3 regions of the Paraclostridium dentum genome follow, and region 2 is predicted to be linked to each of the others. Evidence: a T-box and tRNA genes for the amino acid it is inferred to sense, from the RefSeq annotation. Region 2 holds a T-box; the other regions hold tRNA genes.

Region 1 (5,088 bases), 710 kb from region 2:
GAAAGCATAAACCAACTTTCACTCCTCACGTTGATGGTGGAGATTTCGTTGTTGTTGTAAATGCTGATAAAGTAGTTTTAACAGGAAAGAAATTAGATCAAAAGATGTACAGATACCACACTGGATATGTAGGTGGATTAAAAGAAACAACATATAGAGTAATGATGGAAAAGAAACCTGAAGAGGTTGTTATGCATGCTGTTAGTGGTATGTTATGTAAGAACAAATTAAGAAGCAGAATGATGACTAGATTAAGAGTATTTGCTGGACCAAACCACGGACACGAAGCTCAAAATCCAGAAGTTTTAAACTTTAAATAATCATAACGGGTGAAAGGAGGAGTTAATCATGGCTAACGTTCAATACTATGGAACAGGAAGAAGAAAACACTCTGTAGCAAGAGTAAGATTAGTTGCAGGTGAAGGAAATATAATAGTAAATGGAAGAAAAGTTGAAGAGTTCTTCAACTATGAAACTTTAATAAGAGATGTTAAACAACCATTAGTTTTAACAGGAACTGAAAACAAATACGATGTTATAGTAAAAGTTGAAGGTGGAGGATTCACTGGACAAGCTGGAGCTATAAGACATGGTATATCTAGAGCTTTATTAACAGTAGATGCTGAGTTAAGACCAGCTTTAAAGAAAGAAGGTTTCTTAACTAGAGATGCTAGAATGAAGGAAAGAAAGAAATACGGATTAAAGGCAGCAAGAAGAGCTCCACAATTCTCAAAGAGATAATTATATATGTTTACTCAAAGACTTTGGAATATTCCAAAGTCTTTTTTTATATAATATATGGGGTGATATTATATGAAATATATTAAGCATGTAAGTTTGATTGGAGCTCTTTTATGTTTTTTGGCTATATTTATATTTGAAGTCAAAAAGAATTCACAAGATGTATTGACGTATATGCCTGTAACTAATAAGGTTATTCTTTTAGATGCGGGACATGGAGGTATAGATCCAGGGGCTTTGAGTGATGATGAGTCTGTTGAAGAAAAAGATATAAACTTACAAATAACGTTGAAGCTAAGAGAGTTATTAGAATCAAGTGGATGTTTAGTATTATTAACTAGAGAAGATGATGTTAGTTTGTACGAAGAGAGCCCAGATAAGACAACTAGACAGAAATACAATGAAAACCTAAAAAATAGGAAGAAAATGATTGAAGAATCAGGAGTAGATGCTTTTGTATCTGTTCATCTAAATAAGTTTGAACAGAGTAAGTATTATGGAGCTCAAACTTTTTATCCTCAAGGACAAGATGATAGCAAATTATTATCAAAATTTATTCAAGATGAATTAAAGAGAGTTGTAGATGAAACAAATCAAAGAGAGGTTAAACCAAGTAATGATATTTATTTATTGAAGGATAATAAAATACCTTCAGTGTTGATAGAGTGTGGTTTTTTATCTAATGAGAAAGAATCTAAACTATTGAATGACGAAAAATATCAAGAAAAAGTAGCTTGGGCTATATATGCAGGTATTCAAAAATATTTTGGAACAAATGTACATAATTAAATTGAAATATATAAAAAATAACTTATATTTTTAAATATATAAGTTATTTTTTTATGTCCTTTTATGTCTATAAATGTAAAATTAAATATAAAAAAGAACAAGTTGAATAGTAGGAATTCCAATAGATTCAACTTTGCAATGAAAATATTTTTTAATTAAGAATAAAAAAATATAAAAAAACTATTGACCTTATTAAATTAAGGTGGTATAGTATTACTTGTCCTTAAGAAAAGGGCAAAACAAATTAAGAACTTTGAAAATTAAACAGTAGGTTAATTATAAAAATTCTTTTTTAAAGAATTAAACACAAACAACCAAGCCAGATATTCAGATAATGATTAGCTGAGCGATGGACAACTTTTTAAATTATATTTGAGAGTTTGATCCTGGCTCAGGATGAACGCTGGCGGCGTGCCTAACACATGCAAGTCGAGCGATCTCTTCGGAGAGAGCGGCGGACGGGTGAGTAACGCGTGGGTAACCTGCCCTGTACACACGGATAACATACCGAAAGGTATACTAATACGGGATAATATATGAAAGTCGCATGGCTTTTGTATCAAAGCTCCGGCGGTACAGGATGGACCCGCGTCTGATTAGCTAGTTGGTAAGGTAATGGCTTACCAAGGCAACGATCAGTAGCCGACCTGAGAGGGTGATCGGCCACACTGGAACTGAGACACGGTCCAGACTCCTACGGGAGGCAGCAGTGGGGAATATTGCACAATGGGCGAAAGCCTGATGCAGCAACGCCGCGTGAGCGATGAAGGCCTTCGGGTCGTAAAGCTCTGTCCTCAAGGAAGATAATGACGGTACTTGAGGAGGAAGCCCCGGCTAACTACGTGCCAGCAGCCGCGGTAATACGTAGGGGGCTAGCGTTATCCGGAATTACTGGGCGTAAAGGGTGCGTAGGTGGTTTTTTAAGTCAGAAGTGAAAGGCTACGGCTCAACCGTAGTAAGCTTTTGAAACTAGAGAACTTGAGTGCAGGAGAGGAGAGTAGAATTCCTAGTGTAGCGGTGAAATGCGTAGATATTAGGAGGAATACCAGTAGCGAAGGCGGCTCTCTGGACTGTAACTGACACTGAGGCACGAAAGCGTGGGGAGCAAACAGGATTAGATACCCTGGTAGTCCACGCCGTAAACGATGAGTACTAGGTGTCGGGGGTTACCCCCCTCGGTGCCGCAGCTAACGCATTAAGTACTCCGCCTGGGAAGTACGCTCGCAAGAGTGAAACTCAAAGGAATTGACGGGGACCCGCACAAGTAGCGGAGCATGTGGTTTAATTCGAAGCAACGCGAAGAACCTTACCTAAGCTTGACATCCCACTGACCTCTCCCTAATCGGAGATTTCCCTTCGGGGACAGTGGTGACAGGTGGTGCATGGTTGTCGTCAGCTCGTGTCGTGAGATGTTGGGTTAAGTCCCGCAACGAGCGCAACCCTTGCCTTTAGTTGCCAGCATTAAGTTGGGCACTCTAGAGGGACTGCCGAGGATAACTCGGAGGAAGGTGGGGATGACGTCAAATCATCATGCCCCTTATGCTTAGGGCTACACACGTGCTACAATGGGTGGTACAGAGGGTTGCCAAGCCGCGAGGTGGAGCTAATCCCTTAAAGCCATTCTCAGTTCGGATTGTAGGCTGAAACTCGCCTACATGAAGCTGGAGTTACTAGTAATCGCAGATCAGAATGCTGCGGTGAATGCGTTCCCGGGTCTTGTACACACCGCCCGTCACACCATGGAAGTTGGGGGCGCCCGAAGCCGGTTAGCTAACCTTTTAGGAAGCGGCCGTCGAAGGTGAAACCAATGACTGGGGTGAAGTCGTAACAAGGTAGCCGTATCGGAAGGTGCGGCTGGATCACCTCCTTTCTAAGGAGTAATTACCTACTGTTTAATTTTGAGAGTTCTTAAATGAACTTCATATTGTGGGGGTGTAGCTCAGCTGGGAGAGCACTTGCCTTGCACGCAAGGGGTCAGGAGTTCGATCCTCCTCATCTCCACCATATTAGTACTTTGAAAACTGCATAACATTTAGTGATGATTAAATAAACCAATTATAAGAGAAGAAAACTCTTTAAAAAATAACACTTTTAATAACTGGTCAAGTTATTAAGGGCGCAGGGCGGATGCCTTGGCACTAAGAGCCGATGAAGGACGCGATAAGCTGCGATAAGCTTCGGGGAGTTGCACGTAAACTTTGATCCGAAGATTTCCGAATGAGGAAACTCACTTAGAGTAATGTCTAAGTATCATTAAGTGAATACATAGCTTAGTGAGGGGAACCCGGGGAACTGAAACATCTAAGTACCCGGAGGAAAAGAAAGAAATTCGATTCCGTAAGTAGCGGCGAGCGAACGCGGAATAGCCCAAACCAGTGAAGTTTTCTTCGCTGGGGTTGCGGACACATCATCAACAAAGAGGTATCGTAAACGAAGAGAGTTGGAAAGCTCCGCTATAAAGTGTAATAGCCACGTAGTTGAAACGAGAAGACTTTAGATGTGATCCAGAGTACCACGGGACACGTGAAACCCTGTGGGAAGCAGGAGGGACCATCCTCCAAGGCTAAATACTACTTAGTGACCGATAGCGCATAGTACCGTGAGGGAAAGGTGAAAAGAACCCCGGGAGGGGAGTGAAATAGAACCTGAAACCCTGCGCTTACAAGCTGTGGAAGCACTTTATATGTGTGACCGCGTACTTTTTGTAGAACGGGCCAACGAGTTACGATAGTAAGCTAGGTTAAGTACTTAAGGTATGGAGCCGTAGTGAAAGCGAGTCTTAAATGGGCGTTAAGTTTGCTGTCGTAGACCCGAAACCGAGCGACCTATCCATGAGCAGGATGAAGCGAAAGTAAAATTTCGTGGAGGTCCGAACCCACGAGCGTTGAAAAGCTCGGGGATGACTTGTGGATAGCGGTGAAATTCCAATCGAGCTCGGAGATAGCTGGTTCTCCCCGAAATAGCTTTAGGGCTAGCCTCAAGGTTGAGAAATACGGAGGTAGAGCACTGAATATCCTAGGGGGCATTGCGCTTACCGAAGATTATCAAACTCCGAATGCCGTTATTTTATACTTGGGAGTCAGACTGTGGGTAATAAGATTCATAGTCGAGAGGGCAACAGCCCAGATCGTCAGCTAAGGTCCCTAAATGTAAGTTAAGTGGTAAAGGATGTGGGATTGCATAGACAACCAGGATGTTGGCTTAGAAGCAGCCACTCATTTAAAGAGTGCGTAATAGCTCACTGGTCGAGTGATCCTGCGCCGAAGATTACCGGGGCTAAAACTTACTACCGAAGCTACGATATCATTTATGATAGGTAGGGGAGCTTCCTATGCAGGCTGAAGCATGACCGTAAGGACGTGTGGACAGTATAGGAGTGAGAATGTTGGCATGAGTAGCGAGACGTGGGTGAGAATCCCACGGGCCGTAAACCCAAGGTTTCCAGGGGAAGGTTCGTCCGCCCTGGGTTAGTCGGGACCTAAGCCGAGGCCGAAAGGCGTAGGTGATGGACAACAGGTTGAGATTCCTGTACCACCGATAATCGTTTGAGAGATGGAA
Region 2 (5,088 bases):
ATATTTTTAAAATCCATAGTAATTTAAGCACCTCCTTTTTAAAATAAGTTTACTATTATTGATACCAAATTAAGAAAATTTTAAACATAAATACGAACTTTGTTAAAGAAAAAATTGAAAATGTTACAATAGATACCAAATATAAGAAGTATGTTTTATTTGGAGACATGAATATGTTTTTGTGATATACTATTGTGTAAAACATAGTAGTACTTTTTAAAAGGAGAAATGAAATGGATAAAACTCAATTTTTAAATTACATAAATAAAAAACTTAAAAATCATGTTAATATAAGTAAAAACTGGGCATTAAGAAAAGTACTAGAGAAACCTTTGGAAATAATTTCAAAAGTACTTATAGTTCCGCCAATTGTTTTTACGGGTATAATGATATTTGGAATGTTAATTTTAAGTTCAATGAGCTGGTTTAGTATAAGTTACTTGCCAGATTTTATTCAAATAATGGATACAAGAATAATAATAGGTACGCTTGGATTTATAATTAGTATTATATTTGCAGGGATAAGTATAGTGGCTTGGCCTATATATATAGTAGTTTTAGTATTTGGAATTTGGTTTATAAAAACTTATAGAAGGTTTATAAAAAATCATAATTTATATAAAAAAGCAAATGATTTAATGGATAACCTATAAGTTAATACTTTAAAAAATATATCAAAGTATATATAATATAAAGAACGAGGTGATAATATGAAAAAAAGAGTAATGATCGGTATGAGTGGTGGAGTAGATAGTTCTGTTGCAGCGTATCTTTTAAAAGAGCAAGGATATGATGTAATAGGTGTTACTATGAAATTATGGCAAGACGATGATGATGAACTTATAGAAAATGAGGGTGGATGTTGTTCATTAGCAGCAGTTGAAGATGCGAGAAAAGTTGCTGATAGAATAGGGATACCTTTTTATGTATTAAACTTTAGCGAGGTATTTAAAGAGAAGGTAATCGAACCATTTATAGATGAATATTTAAACGGAAGAACTCCAAATCCTTGTATAGCTTGTAATAAGCATATAAAATTTGATGATTTCTTTAATAAAGCTCGCCAAATAGGATGTGATTATGTAGCTACAGGACATTACGCTAAAATAGAAAAAGATGAAGAGACAGGTAGATATTTACTTAAAAAGTCTGTTACGGATAAAAAAGACCAAACTTACGCATTATACAATTTAACTCAAGAGCAATTAGAACATACTTTACTTCCTATAGGCGAGTATGAAAAAGATAAAGTTAGAGAGATTGCAAAAGAGATAGGTATAGAAGTTCACAATAAACCAGATAGTCAAGAAATATGTTTTGTAAAAGATAATGACTATGCAGGCTATGTACAGAAACATTCTAAAAAGAGAATTGATCCAGGATTTTTCGTAGATACTAATGGTAATGTATTAGGAAAGCATAAGGGAATAATAAATTACACTATAGGTCAAAGAAAAGGGTTAGGAATTGCATTTGGAAAGCCTATGTTTGTTGTTGATATAGACCCAGTTAAAAATACAGTTGTATTAGGTGATAATGAAGATATATTCTCAAATGCATTAATAGCTAGGGATGTAAATTTAATCTCAATAGATGATATAAATGAACCTATAAGAGTACAAGCTAAAGTTAGATATTCAGCAAAAGCATCAGATGCTACAGTAACTAAAGTTGGAGAAAATACATTTAAAATAGTATTTGACCAACCACAAAGAGCTATAACTAAAGGTCAATCAGTTGTTATGTATGATGGAGAAAAAGTTGTAGGTGGAGGCGTAATAGAAAAAAGCCTATAATAAAAAACTATTGATTATTTTCATAAAATTTAGTAATATAACTATTAATCATATAGAAATAAAATAATTTTAAATACAGTGAAAAGAAATAGTAAATTAATTGATGCATTACAGAGAGAGGGAATAGGTGAAAGCCCTTATGATAGATTAGTTGAAGCAGTCTTGGAGTATCAACTTTGAAACTAAGTAGGAGTTGACGGTAGTTCCGTTATAACTTAAGGTTTTCCGAAGATACTGTAGATTTTTTACAGTAATTAGGGTGGTACCGCGAGATATATCCTCGCCCCTATAGTATTATAGAGGCGGGGATTTTTTACGCTTAAGGAAATTATGCTTGCTAAAAAATTATGAACGACCTATGAAACTTAGTTATATAAATTTACTATGTTTTGGGCGTAAAAAAGATTTTGAGCAACGGACGAAGTCGTTGGCGAAATAAAGTGGTTCGCAGACGTAGTCGCTCAAGCAAAGCGAATTTTTTAATTCATAGAAAAGTAGCAAATTTAAGGAGGAAATTTAAAATGCAAAAAATGGGATTAAACGAAATAAGAAGTAAATTTTTAAAATTCTTTGAATCAAAAGGACACTTAGTTCAACCAAGTTATTCATTAGTGCCACATAATGATAAAAGTTTATTATTAATAAATGCAGGTATGGCACCTCTTAAAAATTATTTTTCAGGAACAGAGATTCCACCAAGTAAGAGAATGACTACTTGTCAAAAGTGTGTAAGAACAGGAGATATAGAAAATGTAGGGGTTACAGCTAGACATGCTACATTATTCGAAATGCTTGGAAACTTCTCTTTTGGAGATTACTTTAAAGAAGAAACTTTAAAATGGGGATGGGAGTTTGTTACAGAACATTTAAACATACCTCAAGATAAAGTATGGGTAAGTGTATACTTTGAAGATGACGAAGCTTTTGAAATATGGGAAAAAGAAATAGGTATACCAAAAGAAAGAATAGTAAGACTAGGAAAAGAAGATAACTTCTGGGAAATAGGAACTGGTGCTTGTGGACCTTGTTCAGAAATTCACTTTGATAGAGGTGAAGAGTATGGATGTGATAATCCAGATTGTAAACCAGGATGTGATTGTGATAGATACTTAGAATTCTGGAACCATGTTTTCTCTCAATTTAACAAAGATGAAGAAGGAAATTACAATCCATTAGAGAACAAAAACATAGATACAGGTATGGGTCTTGAAAGAATTGCATGTATAATGCAAGGAGTTGACACTATATTTGATGTAGATACTATAAAGCAAATATTAAATGCTGTTGAGAAAATGACAAATTCAACATATGGAAAAGATTACAAAACTGATAAATCTATAAGAATAATAACTGATCATATAAGAAGTGTAAGTTTCTTAGTTGCGGATGGAGTTTTACCATCAAATGAAGGTAGAGGATACGTATTAAGAAGATTATTAAGAAGAGCTGCTCGTAATGGTAAATTACTTGGGATGAAAGATCCATTCTTATACAACTTAGTTGATGAAGTTATATCTGTAAGTGGAGAAGCTTACCCAGAGTTAGTTGAAAAAGCTGACTACATTAAAAAAGTTATAAGAATAGAAGAAGAAAAGTTTAATGAAACTATAGATAAAGGTAATGAAATATTATCTTCATATATAGAAGAGTTAAAAGCTAAAAATGAGAAAACTTTAAGTGGAGAGAATGCATTTAGATTATATGATACTTATGGATTCCCTGTTGACTTAACAAAAGAGATATTAGAAGAAGAACATTTAGAAATAGATGAAGAAGGCTTCAAGTCTGAAATGGAAAAACAAAGACAAACAGCTAGAGATGCAAGAGGAAATATGGATGCAGAAGCATGGAAAGAAGATGCTATAGCTAAATTAGATAAAGATATAGTTACAAATTTTGAAGGATATGATATTCTATCTATAGAATCAACTGTTAAGGGAATAGCTAAAAATAATGAATTAGTAGACTCAGCAAGTGTTGGTGATGAAGTTATAATAGTTCTTGATAAAACTGCATTTTATGCAGAAGGTGGAGGACAAGTTGGAGACAAAGGTCTTTTAGTTAATAAAAACGAAGATTTAGTAGTAGAAGTTTTAGATACTAAAAAAGGTCCAAATAACACTATAAAGCATGTATGTATAGTTAAATCAGGAATTATAAAACTTGAAGATGTAGTATATACTAAGGTTGATAAAGAAGTTAGATTAGCTTCAGCAAGAAACCACAGTGCTACACATGTTCTTCATAAAGTATTAAAAGAAGTTTTAGGAGATCACGTAAACCAAGCTGGATCACTTGTTACTCCAGAAAGATTAAGATTTGACGTAACTCACTTTGAATCTATATCAAAAGATGAGTTAAAGCTTATTGAAGAAAAAGTAAACAATATTATATTTGAGTCGTTAGATATAACTTGTGAAACTATGAGTATGACAGAAGCTGGTCAAAAAGGTGCAACAGCATTATTCGGAGAAAAATATGGTGATGAAGTAAGAGTTGTTTCAATGGGAGAATTCTCTATGGAATTATGTGGAGGTACTCACTTAACAAACACTTCTCAAATAGGTATGTTTAAGATACTTTCTGAAGGTGGAGTTGCAGCAGGAGTAAGAAGAATAGAAGCTATAACTGGTAAAGAAGTATATTACTTCTTAAATAACAAGCAAGATTTAATAAATGAAGTGTGCACATCTGTTAAAGCTAAAGAAGATAATTTAGTAGCAAGAGTAACTAACTTATTAGATGAAAACAAGTCATTAGCTAAAGAATTAAATGAAGTAAAAGCAAAAATGAGCTTACAATCTGCAGACTCTATATTAGACTCTAAGACAGATATAAATGGAGTAAATATAGTAACAGCTAAGTTTGAAAATATGGATATGGATACACTTAGAAATACTGCAGATACTTTAAGAGACAAGTTAGCTTCTGGAGTAGTAGTATTAGGAAATGTAGCAGGAGAAAAAATAAACTTTGTTGCTACAGCTACTAAAGATGTACTTGAAAAAGGTGTTCACGCTGGAAATATAGTTAGAGAAGTAGCTCAAGTAGCAGGAGGAAAAGGTGGAGGAAGACCTAATATGGCACAAGCTGGAGCTCCAGATGTAGCTAAGGTTGACGAAGCTTTAAATCATGCAAAAGAGGTTTTAAAAACTCAAGTGAAATAATAATTTTAAATAAATATTAAAGATAGGGGTGTTGTAGTATGAATGAAAATATGGATTATACAATGAAATTCGAAGGTATAACATCTGAACAAATGAGTGTTAGTGAGGCTATCGATTTAGTTTAT
Region 3 (5,088 bases), 700 kb from region 2:
GACGGTACTTGAGGAGGAAGCCCCGGCTAACTACGTGCCAGCAGCCGCGGTAATACGTAGGGGGCTAGCGTTATCCGGAATTACTGGGCGTAAAGGGTGCGTAGGTGGTTTTTTAAGTCAGAAGTGAAAGGCTACGGCTCAACCGTAGTAAGCTTTTGAAACTAGAGAACTTGAGTGCAGGAGAGGAGAGTAGAATTCCTAGTGTAGCGGTGAAATGCGTAGATATTAGGAGGAATACCAGTAGCGAAGGCGGCTCTCTGGACTGTAACTGACACTGAGGCACGAAAGCGTGGGGAGCAAACAGGATTAGATACCCTGGTAGTCCACGCCGTAAACGATGAGTACTAGGTGTCGGGGGTTACCCCCCTCGGTGCCGCAGCTAACGCATTAAGTACTCCGCCTGGGAAGTACGCTCGCAAGAGTGAAACTCAAAGGAATTGACGGGGACCCGCACAAGTAGCGGAGCATGTGGTTTAATTCGAAGCAACGCGAAGAACCTTACCTAAGCTTGACATCCCACTGATCTCTCCCTAATCGGAGATTTCCCTTCGGGGACAGTGGTGACAGGTGGTGCATGGTTGTCGTCAGCTCGTGTCGTGAGATGTTGGGTTAAGTCCCGCAACGAGCGCAACCCTTGCCTTTAGTTGCCAGCATTAAGTTGGGCACTCTAGAGGGACTGCCGAGGATAACTCGGAGGAAGGTGGGGATGACGTCAAATCATCATGCCCCTTATGCTTAGGGCTACACACGTGCTACAATGGGTGGTACAGAGGGTTGCCAAGCCGCGAGGTGGAGCTAATCCCTTAAAGCCATTCTCAGTTCGGATTGTAGGCTGAAACTCGCCTACATGAAGCTGGAGTTACTAGTAATCGCAGATCAGAATGCTGCGGTGAATGCGTTCCCGGGTCTTGTACACACCGCCCGTCACACCATGGAAGTTGGGGGCGCCCGAAGCCGGTTAGCTAACCTTTTAGGAAGCGGCCGTCGAAGGTGAAACCAATGACTGGGGTGAAGTCGTAACAAGGTAGCCGTATCGGAAGGTGCGGCTGGATCACCTCCTTTCTAAGGAGTAATTGCCTACTGTTTAATTTTGAGAGTTCTTAAATGAACTTCATATTGTGGGGGTGTAGCTCAGCTGGGAGAGCACTTGCCTTGCACGCAAGGGGTCAGGAGTTCGATCCTCCTCATCTCCACCATATTAGTACTTTGAAAACTGCATAACATTTAGTGATGATTAAATAAACCAATTATAAGAGAAGAAAACTCTTTAAAAAATAACACTTTTAATAACTGGTCAAGTTATTAAGGGCGCAGGGCGGATGCCTTGGCACTAAGAGCCGATGAAGGACGCGATAAGCTGCGATAAGCTTCGGGGAGTTGCACGTAAACTTTGATCCGAAGATTTCCGAATGAGGAAACTCACTTAGAGTAATGTCTAAGTATCATTAAGTGAATACATAGCTTAGTGAGGGGAACCCGGGGAACTGAAACATCTAAGTACCCGGAGGAAAAGAAAGAAATTCGATTCCGTAAGTAGCGGCGAGCGAACGCGGAATAGCCCAAACCAGTGAAGTTTTCTTCGCTGGGGTTGCGGACACATCATCAACAAAGAGGTATCGTAAACGAAGAGAGTTGGAAAGCTCCGCTATAAAGTGTAATAGCCACGTAGTTGAAACGAGAAGACTTTAGATGTGATCCAGAGTACCACGGGACACGTGAAACCCTGTGGGAAGCAGGAGGGACCATCCTCCAAGGCTAAATACTACTTAGTGACCGATAGCGCATAGTACCGTGAGGGAAAGGTGAAAAGAACCCCGGGAGGGGAGTGAAATAGAACCTGAAACCCTGCGCTTACAAGCTGTGGAAGCACTTTATATGTGTGACCGCGTACTTTTTGTAGAACGGGCCAACGAGTTACGATAGTAAGCTAGGTTAAGTACTTAAGGTATGGAGCCGTAGTGAAAGCGAGTCTTAAATGGGCGTTAAGTTTGCTGTCGTAGACCCGAAACCGAGCGACCTATCCATGAGCAGGATGAAGCGAAAGTAAAATTTCGTGGAGGTCCGAACCCACGAGCGTTGAAAAGCTCGGGGATGACTTGTGGATAGCGGTGAAATTCCAATCGAGCTCGGAGATAGCTGGTTCTCCCCGAAATAGCTTTAGGGCTAGCCTCAAGGTTGAGAAATACGGAGGTAGAGCACTGAATATCCTAGGGGGCATTGCGCTTACCGAAGATTATCAAACTCCGAATGCCGTTATTTTATACTTGGGAGTCAGACTGTGGGTAATAAGATTCATAGTCGAGAGGGCAACAGCCCAGATCGTCAGCTAAGGTCCCTAAATGTAAGTTAAGTGGTAAAGGATGTGGGATTGCATAGACAACCAGGATGTTGGCTTAGAAGCAGCCACTCATTTAAAGAGTGCGTAATAGCTCACTGGTCGAGTGATCCTGCGCCGAAGATTACCGGGGCTAAAACTTACTACCGAAGCTACGATATCATTTATGATAGGTAGGGGAGCTTCCTATGCAGGCTGAAGCATGACCGTAAGGACGTGTGGACAGTATAGGAGTGAGAATGTTGGCATGAGTAGCGAGACGTGGGTGAGAATCCCACGGGCCGTAAACCCAAGGTTTCCAGGGGAAGGTTCGTCCGCCCTGGGTTAGTCGGGACCTAAGCCGAGGCCGAAAGGCGTAGGTGATGGACAACAGGTTGAGATTCCTGTACCACCGATAATCGTTTGAGAGATGGAATGACACAGTAGGATAAGCTAACCACACTGTTGGTTATGTGTGGCTAAGTACTGAGGCAGTCAAGGCAGGCAAATCCGCCATGATAATGCTGGGGTACGATGGGGAGCGAAATTAAGTAGCGAAGTAGCTGATTTCACACTGTCGAGAAAAGTTTCTATCGAGATTAAAGGTGCCCGTACCGCAAACCGACACAGGTGGGTGAGGAGAGTATCCTAAGGCCAGCGAGAGAACTGTTGTTAAGGAACTCGGCAAAATGACCCCGTAACTTAGGGAGAAGGGGTGCCACGTTAGGGTTAACGCCCGAGGTGGCCGCAGAGAATAGGCCCAAGCGACTGTTTACCAAAAACACAGGTTTCTGCTAAGTCGCAAGACGATGTATAGGAGCTGACGCCTGCCCGGTGCTGGAAGGTTAAGGGGATCTGTTAGGATTTATCCGAAGCAGTGAACTTAAGCCCCAGTAAACGGCGGCCGTAACTATAACGGTCCTAAGGTAGCGAAATTCCTTGTCGGGTAAGTTCCGACCCGCACGAAAGGCGTAACGATTTGGGCACTGTCTCAACAACAGACTCGGTGAAATTGTAATCCCGGTGAAGATGCCGGGTACCTGCGACAGGACGGAAAGACCCCATGGAGCTTTACTGTAGCTTGACATTGAATTTTGGTGCTACATGTACAGGATAGGTGGGAGGCTATGAAATCGGGACGCCAGTCTCGGTGGAGCTATCCTTGGGATACCACCCTTGTAGTACTGAGATTCTAACCAGATACCTTGAATCAGGTATTGGGACACTGTCAGGTGGGCAGTTTGACTGGGGCGGTCGCCTCCCAAAGAGTAACGGAGGCGCTCAAAGGTTCTCTCAGCACGGTCGGAAATCGTGCGTAGAGTGTAAAGGCAGAAGAGAGCTTGATTGCAAGACATACAGGTCGAGCAAGGACGAAAGTCGGACTTAGTGATCCGGTGGTTCCGCATGGAAGGGCCATCGCTCAACGGATAAAAGCTACCCTGGGGATAACAGGCTTATCTCCCCCAAGAGTCCACATCGACGGGGAGGTTTGGCACCTCGATGTCGGCTCATCACATCCTGGGGCTGTAGTAGGTCCCAAGGGTTGGGCTGTTCGCCCATTAAAGTGGTACGCGAGCTGGGTTCAGAACGTCGTGAGACAGTTCGGTCCCTATCCGTCGCAGGCGTAGGAAATTTGAGGAGACCTGTCCTTAGTACGAGAGGACCGGGATGGACGTACCTCTGGTGTACCAGTTGTTCTGCCAAGGGCATGGCTGGGTAGCTATGTACGGAATGGATAAGCGCTGAAAGCATCTAAGCGCGAAGCCAACTTCAAGATAAGATTTCCCACCGTAAGGGTAAGATCCCAGGAAGACTACCTGGTTGATAGGTCGGAGGTGTAAGTGCAGCAATGTATGTAGCTTACCGATACTAATAGATCGAGGACTTGACCAAGATTATTTAATCTTACAAATGTTATTCAGTTTTTAGAGTACTAACTCTAAATAAAGATTATGCGGTTATTACAGCAAAGAGGATACACCTGTTCCCATTCCGAACACAGAAGTTAAGCTCTTTAGCGCCGATGGTACTTGGTGGGAAGCTGCCTGGGAGAGTAGGACGTAGCCGCGTAATCTTTTTTTATTTTACGTGGATTTAAGTGGTGGTTAGTATTAAGTTACATTTGAAGTCATAAAGCTGAGGAAATGCTTTGAATGACATCTGCATTGTAACTTAATACTAACCACTTTTTTGATGTGTAAAATAAAGAAGAATTACGCTTGTACTGTATGAGTTAAAGAGATGAGAAAAGATGATTTAAAATGACATCTGCATTGTAACTTAATACTAACCACTTTTTGTTGTATAAAATATAAAAATATTATTCTTGTACGAGATGTGATTAAACTATATAAAGTAAAAAATGATAAAAGATACTTTAAAAAACTTGATTATAATTATATGATTAAAATAGTCGTTTAATATAATCACAATATGTTTTGGGAGGAGGATCTTTAGCTTGAAATTTAAGTTAAAGTAAAATTAAAAGTAATGAATACACCAATAATAGATTCTTTAAGAAAAATAGTTGATGATAATATAATATCATTTCATATGCCAGGTCATAAGAAAGGCGCTATATATAAAATGCTAGGGTATGAAGATATACTTGAAAATTTATACAAGCTAGATACAACTGAGATTCCAGGGGCAGATAATTTACATTCACCAGAAGAGTGTATAAAAGAGTCTCTTAAAAGGGCCTCAGAAGTATTTAAAAGCGATAAAACTTTTTATTTAGTGAATGGATCTACTTGTGGAATTGAGGCAGCTAT

What was found. The T-box of region 2 lies ahead of alaS (alanine--tRNA ligase). A T-box ahead of a tRNA ligase gene usually reads a tRNA of that ligase, here a tRNA-Ala.
Region 1: it encodes a tRNA-Ala, which carries the amino acid that the T-box ahead of alaS (alanine--tRNA ligase) is inferred to sense. The anticodon was not compared.
Region 3: it encodes a tRNA-Ala, which carries the amino acid that the T-box ahead of alaS (alanine--tRNA ligase) is inferred to sense. The anticodon was not compared.

The regions. Positions count from the first base shown of each region.
Region 1 covers NZ_CP183813.1:3,190,861-3,195,948, forward strand. The annotation lists gene rplM (50S ribosomal protein L13) at 1-320, shown strand, start outside; gene rpsI (30S ribosomal protein S9) at 349-741, shown strand; gene cwlD (N-acetylmuramoyl-L-alanine amidase CwlD) at 814-1,530, shown strand; rRNA gene ACN6I1_RS15315 (16S ribosomal RNA) at 1,899-3,400, shown strand; tRNA gene ACN6I1_RS15320 (tRNA-Ala) at 3,459-3,534, shown strand; rRNA gene ACN6I1_RS15325 (23S ribosomal RNA) at 3,631-5,088, shown strand, end outside.
Region 2 covers NZ_CP183813.1:696,558-701,645, forward strand. The annotation lists gene ACN6I1_RS03070 (DUF3783 domain-containing protein) at 1-17, opposite strand, end outside; gene ACN6I1_RS03075 (hypothetical protein) at 234-653, shown strand; gene mnmA (tRNA 2-thiouridine(34) synthase MnmA) at 711-1,796, shown strand; T-box leader at 1,866-2,087, shown strand; gene alaS (alanine--tRNA ligase) at 2,318-4,963, shown strand; gene ACN6I1_RS03090 (IreB family regulatory phosphoprotein) at 5,002-5,088, shown strand, end outside.
Region 3 covers NZ_CP183813.1:521-5,608, forward strand. The annotation lists rRNA gene ACN6I1_RS00005 (16S ribosomal RNA) at 1-1,062, shown strand, start outside; tRNA gene ACN6I1_RS00010 (tRNA-Ala) at 1,121-1,196, shown strand; rRNA gene ACN6I1_RS00015 (23S ribosomal RNA) at 1,293-4,207, shown strand; rRNA gene rrf (5S ribosomal RNA) at 4,268-4,384, shown strand; gene ACN6I1_RS00025 (aminotransferase class I/II-fold pyridoxal phosphate-dependent enzyme) at 4,805-5,088, shown strand, end outside.